DNA from 2 places in the Massilia sp. GER05 genome. Region 1 is predicted to be linked to the other one. Evidence: predicted binding sites of a transcription regulator. Region 1 holds the regulator's gene; the other holds the start of a gene.
What was found. The regulator sigma-54, encoded in region 1, starts transcription at its own class of promoters, with help from an activator protein. The targets are predictions, from matches to a motif close to TGGCANGNAANCTGCTTT.
Positions count from the first base shown of each region.

Region 2: the regulator sigma-54 is predicted to act here: its motif matches at 1,855-1,872, upstream of ACL58G_RS03695 (PEP-CTERM sorting domain-containing protein).

Region 1 is NZ_CP178858.1:417,000-420,204, forward strand. Features, by position in the region: partial or broken gene ACL58G_RS01810 (enoyl-CoA hydratase/isomerase family protein) at 1-682, opposite strand, end outside; gene hpf (ribosome hibernation-promoting factor, HPF/YfiA family) at 786-1,145, opposite strand; gene ACL58G_RS01820 (RNA polymerase factor sigma-54) at 1,208-2,710, opposite strand; gene lptB (LPS export ABC transporter ATP-binding protein) at 2,713-3,205, opposite strand, start outside.
Region 2 is NZ_CP178858.1:836,768-839,972, forward strand. Features, by position in the region: gene ACL58G_RS03685 (molybdopterin biosynthesis protein MoeY) at 1-392, shown strand, start outside; gene ACL58G_RS03690 (glycosyltransferase) at 472-1,761, shown strand; gene ACL58G_RS03695 (PEP-CTERM sorting domain-containing protein) at 1,950-2,861, shown strand; gene ACL58G_RS03700 (PEP-CTERM sorting domain-containing protein) at 3,172-3,205, shown strand, end outside.

The sequences.
Region 1 (3,205 bases):
CGCTCGCGCCGGCCGGGAACGGCGCGGCGAACGCGCGGATCGCGGCGGGCAGTTCCGCGCCCGGCGTCGTCTCGATCAGCGCGCGCAGCGCATCCAGCTGCGCGCCCGGCACGAACACGTCGGCCAGGCCGACGTAGATCGCATCGGCCGCGCCGATCGTCACGCCCGTCACGCCGAGATAGTGGCCGAGGCGGCCCGGCGCGTGCGACAGGAAGTGGCTGCCGCCCACGTCCGGGAACAGGCCGATGTTCACTTCGGGCATGGCGATCTTCGAGCGCTCCGTCACGATGCGCAGGCCGCAATCCGGCCCGCCCTGCGCGATGCCCATCCCGCCGCCCATCACGACGCCATCCATCAGCGCAATGTACGGCTTCGGATAGAAGTGAATGAGGTGGTTGAGCGCGTATTCCTCGGTGAAGAAATCTTCCAGCAGCGGGCTGCCGGTCTGCGGCGTGGCGCGGCCGGCCTCGTGGAAAAAGCGGATGTCGCCGCCGGCGCACAAGGCCTTTTCGCTGCTGCTTCCGATGACGACGGCGTCGATCGATGCATCGTCGCGCCAGGCGAGCAGCGTGGCGGTGAGCGCACGGACCATGTCCAGCGACAGCGAGTTCAGCGCCTTCGGGCGGTCCAGGGTGACGATGCCGCTGCGGTTGGCAACCCGCGTCAGAACGTGTGCAGTCATGTCTCGTTGTTATTGAAATAATCAGAGCAGCATTGTAGCGCCCATAAAAACTAAAAGGGCGCCGATGCGCCCTTTACTCCTTGGTGCTACTGCACGCGTGGCATTACGCCGCGGCGGGCTCCTCCTCCCCACCTTCGGACATGCGCTTGATACACGCGTTGTCATGATCCTTGAGCATTTGCTTGTACTTGACGACCTGGCGGTCCAGGCGGTCCATCAGCATGTCGATCGCGGCGTATAGATCGTGCGCGGCACTGGCGACATGGACGATCTTGCCCGCGAGGCGCAGGTTGATCTCGGCTTTCTGGCGTTTTTCTTTCTCGGTGAGATTGTCGATGCAGAGGATGACGTGTGAGTCGATCACTTGATCGAAATGACGGGTGATGCGTTCGAGCTTGTTCTGTACGTATTCTCGGATGGCTGGAGTTACATCGAGATGATGTCCGCTGATTGTGAGATTCATACACACTCCTTTGAAGATGCACTGCCTGCCGTGCGCGCATCTGCGCAATGGGACAGTGTTTGTTACAAGGATTTGCGGAGACTGACGGGCGGGATTTTCAGCGCCTCACGGTATTTTGCGACCGTGCGTCGCGCGATGACCATTCCCTGTTCCCCTAGCATCTCCGCGATCTTGCTATCGGATAATGGATTCTTGGGGTCTTCTGCTCCTGTGAGTTGTACGATGAGGGCCCGTATTGCCGTCGACGATGCTTCGCCTCCCGCTTCGGTGGCAACGTGACTCCCGAAGAAATACTTCAACTCGAACATGCCGTGCGGGGTCAGCATATATTTCTGAGTTGTGACTCGAGAAATTGTGCTCTCGTGTAGACCTAGTGTATCAGCTATCTCACGTAAAACAAGGGGCCGCATCGCGACTGCGCCGTGGGAAAAAAAGTTGCGCTGCCGATCGACAATTGCCTGAGCTACACGCAGGATCGTGTCGAAGCGCTGGCGCATGTTCTTGATGAGCCACTTGGCTTCCTGCAACTGCGCGTTCATCTGCGCTTCCGATTTGCCCTGCTTCATCAGCGACGCGTACAGGCTGTTCACGCGCAGGCGCGGCATCACTTCCGGATTCAGCTGCACGCTCCAGCCATCCTTGGCGCGGCGCACGATCACGTCGGGCACGACGAAGTCCGACACGTCCGACGCGAACGCCGCGCCCGGATGCGGATTGCACTGGCGGATGACGGCCTGGGCTTCGCGCAGGTCTTCGTCGTCGCAATCGAGCGCCTTCTTCAGCTTGTTGAATTCGCGCTGCGCGAACCACGTCAGGTATTTTTCGACGATGACGAGCGCCATGCGCCGCGTCACCATCGGCACGCCGGGCATGCGGCGGATCTGCAGCGCCAGGCACTCGGCCGCGCTGCGCGCGCCCACGCCCGGCGGGTCCATGCTCTGCACCATGGCGAGCGCCGTGCGCAATTCGTCGAACTCGATCTCCAGTTCTTCCGGCAGGCGCGCATGGATGTCTTCCAGCGGTTCTTCCAGATAGCCGTTGTCGTCGAGCGCATCGACGACGAGTTCCACGAGCGCGCAGTCGCGCGCCGCGCAGCACGTCAGGCGCACCTGCTCCATCAAATGTTCGCGCAGCGTGACGGGGCTCGCTTCCAGCTGCGGGCGGCCGTCCTCGTCCTCGCCGCCGCCGCTGCCGCTGCGGCCGTATTCGCCCCAGTCCTCGCCGCCTTCGCCGCCGCTTTCTCCGCTGTCGCCGCCGGCGTCACCGCCTTCGCCATTGCCGCTCTCGGCGGGCGCACTGCCGCCTTCGTCGCCATTGCCCTGCGCGGCCGGCGCCTCGCCCGCCTGTGACGAGGACGGGGCACTGTTGATGGCGCCGTCGGCCAGCAACCGCACGGAGCGGTCGAGCGGATCGTCGAGCCGTTCGAGCAGCGGGTTCTCGCTCAGGACCTGCTCGATTTCCTGGTGCAGCTCGAGCGTGGACAACTGCAGCAGGCGGATCGATTGCTGCAGTTGCGGCGTCAGTGCAAGGTGCTGTGAGGTCTTGAGTTGCAGCGTCTGTTTCATGACTACATTCGGAAGTGTTCGCCCAGGTAGACGCGGCGCACCGATTCGTTGGCGATGATGTCGTCGGGACGGCCCGATGCCAGCACCGCGCCCTGGTTGATGATGTAGGCGCGGTCGCAGATGCCCAGCGTCTCGCGCACATTATGGTCCGTGATCAGCACGCCGATGCCGCGCTCCTTCAGGAAGCGCACGATGCGTTGGATCTCGATCACGGCGATTGGATCCACGCCGGCGAACGGTTCGTCCAGCAGCACGAAGCGCGGATTGGTCGCGAGCGCGCGCGCGATCTCCACCCGGCGGCGTTCGCCACCGGACAGCGACAGCGCCGGGCTCTCGCGCAGCTTCTCGATCTGCAGCTCGGCCAGCAGCTCGTCGAGACGTTCGGTGATGCGCGCCTTGGTGAGCGACTTGCCGTTCTCGCGCTGCAATTCCAGCACGGCGCGGATGTTCTCTTCCACCGTCAGCTTGCGGAACACGGACGCTTCCTGCGGCAGG
Region 2 (3,205 bases), 420 kb from region 1:
TGGGCACCTGGGCGCCGCGCCTGCAGATGGACCTCGTGCCGGGTCTGCGCTGCGCCGCCCACTTCGTCATCATGGCCAGGCACGCGCCGGAAACGGTCGAGGATCACGTCGCCGCCGGCCGCGCCGTGCAGCGTTTTTGGCTGACGCTGACCCACCTGGGCCTCGCGATGCAGCCGGAGATGACGCCCCTGATCTTTTCCGCCTACGTGCAGCATGGCGAGCCGTTCTCGACCGTCGACAAATTGCACCATTCGGCGCGGCAATTGCAGCAACGTCTGCACAAGCTGATCGGCACCGGCAACGGCCATCCGGTCTTCATGGGCCGGCTCGGCGCAGGTCCGGCGCCCCAGGCCCGTTCGCTGCGCAAGCCGCTCGAAGAACTGATGAAGTAAACCGGCGGCGCGGGATGTCCGCGCCGCCGGCGCCGTCCGCCTGGCACGTTCCCGCAACCATCTTTCTATCGATACCCCTATGGAACGTATCAAAATCCTGTTCTTTGCGGAAGCCGTGACGCTCGCCCACGTCGGCCGCCCCATCGCGCTCGCGCAATCTCTCGATCCCGCACGTTTCGACGTGCACGTCGCGTGCGCGGACGGCTACGAATTCTGCTTCAACGGGACGCAGTTCACCCGCTGGACCATCCACAGCATTCCGAGCCAGCAATTCCTCGACGCGCTCGCGGGCGGCAAGCCGGTGTACAGCACGGCGACGCTCGCCAGCTACGTCGAAGACGACCTGCGCGTGCTCGACGCGGTCCGTCCGGACATCGTCATCGGCGATTTCCGGCTGTCGCTCTCGGTCAGTGCACGGCTGCGCCGGATCCCGTACGTGTCGCTGATGAACGCCTACTGGAGCCCGTACGTCGTGCAGCATTACGCCGTGCCGCACATCCCGCTGACGCGCCTGCTGCCGATCCGCATCGCGAATGCGATCTTCCGCATGGCGCGTCCGGTCGCGTTCGCCTCGCATTCCGTGCCGCTGAACCGCGTACGCCGCCAGTACGGCCTGCCGTCGCTGGGTACCGACTTGCGCAAGGTGTATACGGACGCCGACTACAGCATGTACGCCGACGTCCCCGATCTCTTCCCGCCGAAGAGCCTGCCCCAGCAGCATGCCTACATCGGCCCCATCATCTGGGCGCCGCCGCTGGCCAAGCCGGACTGGTGGGATAAATTGCCGGAAGATAAGCCGATCGTCTACGTCACGCTCGGCAGTTCCGGCCAGGGCCGCCTGCTGCCGCTCGTGCTGGAAGCGCTGGCGCCGCTGCCGGTGACGGTCATCGCCGCCACGGCGGGCACGATCGACGTGGCCAGTGCGCCGACGAATGCGTTCGTTGCCCCTTATCTGCCGGGCGACCTGGCGGCCAAGCGCGCCAGCCTCGTCGTCTGCAACGGCGGCAGCCCGACCAGCCAGCAGGCGTTGGCCGCCGGCGTGCCGGTGCTCGGCATCGCCAGCAATCTCGACCAGTTCCTGAACATGAGCGGCGTCATCAAGGCCGGTGCTGGCGCCCTTCTGCGCGCCGACCGCTTCCGCGCCAAGAAACTGACGCGCCAGGTGCGCGCAATGCTCGACGATCCGGCGCTGAGGGCAGGCGCCCGTCGCGTGGCCGACGCCTTCTCCAACTATCCGGCGGCGCAACGCATGACGGCGTTTCTGGAAGGCGTACAGGCATTCCATCGCCATGCACCGACCACTTACGTGGAGGCCAATTCCGTTGCAACCGAGAATCAAAAAAGTGCGTTAACGAACGCTATTCAGTGACTGTCGGAATTTTTTACAGCAGCCCTCCCCCCGAATCGGGTATTTTTTTGCATTTATTCATAAGTCGTTGATTTAGAACAGCAGAACAACTCCTGGCACGGCATTTGCATTAGGGTTGGCATAAGCCGCATCAATGAACATGCGGTTTAACCGAACAAACCTAACACGCATCCACTTTTGGAGCCTAAATGAAGAATTCGTTCCGCAAACTGATCCCGGTCGCAGCCGCCCTTGGTCTGGTCTTCGCCGCATCGTCGGCACAAGCATTCACCCTGCAAAATGGTGCTGGCGTAACGTACGCATCCAACGTGAATAGCCTGGACTGGAACTCCACCGGCAGCGGCGTTGCCAAAGGCATCGCCAACGGCGTGGCACTGACGCAAGGCAATCCCTTTAATTTCCTGTATCAGGCGAACCTGTCGTCCGTTAATGGCCAGACCACTGGCAACTTCCGCGGCAACCTGGATTCGACCGCGGATGGCGTGGCGAACGACTCGTCGGCTTTCGAGTTCACGATCGTGGCAAAGCTGAGCGAATACGTGAAAACGTCGTCGGCCGATCCGGTCAACAAGACGGTGAGCGCAACCTTCGGCCTGAACAACACCGTCGGCGCCAACAAAGTGGCGATCTTCTACGACACCAAAGCCAACGCCTTCACCAGCGCCGGCACCGGCTTCGACGACGGCGTCATGGTTGCCCTGCTGACCGTCGACCCGGCCAGCACGCTCTCCACGTTCACCACCAACGTCGTCACCGGCAGCGGCCTGGGTTCGACCAAGATGACGGCTTCGATCATGGAAAGCGGCGACTTCATCAACCAGAACTATCTGAAGGGTCTGACGAACGTGAGCTTCAAGTTCGATTCGAACCTGAACCTGCCGGCACTCGACTCGATGACCAGCTCGTTCCACTCTGGCGCCGGCGGCAACACGGACCTGTTCCCGGCGTACGGTGTGACGCCGAACGACCTGGTGTTCAAGGTCGACGGCGCGACCTCCGTCGAGAACGGCCGCGTGCCGGAACCGGCAAGCATCATGCTGCTGGGTATGGGCATGCTGGGCCTGGTCGGCGCCAAGCGCCGCCGCGCTCCGAAGGCCTGATCCGGACAGGCATCGGCATCACGAAAACCGCGGCTACGGCCGCGGTTTTTTATTGTGCGCAACTTTCTTTATGATATGACCGATTTCCTTCACGCATTCTTTCCCAAAAACATCTAAAAACTTTACGCAAGGACACATAAAAAATCGGAATTTTTTACAGTTGGCCTACCCCGGACGCAAGTTTTCGACGTAAGCTTTTGATTTATAAAGAAAAGAAAAGACTGGCACGGGGTTTGCATTAAGTAGGAACAAGCCCGCAGAACGCGGCGCCTATACCGAACAACTTAATAAGCATCCACTTGGAGCCAACATGAAGATTTCGTTCCGCAAATTGATTCCGGTTG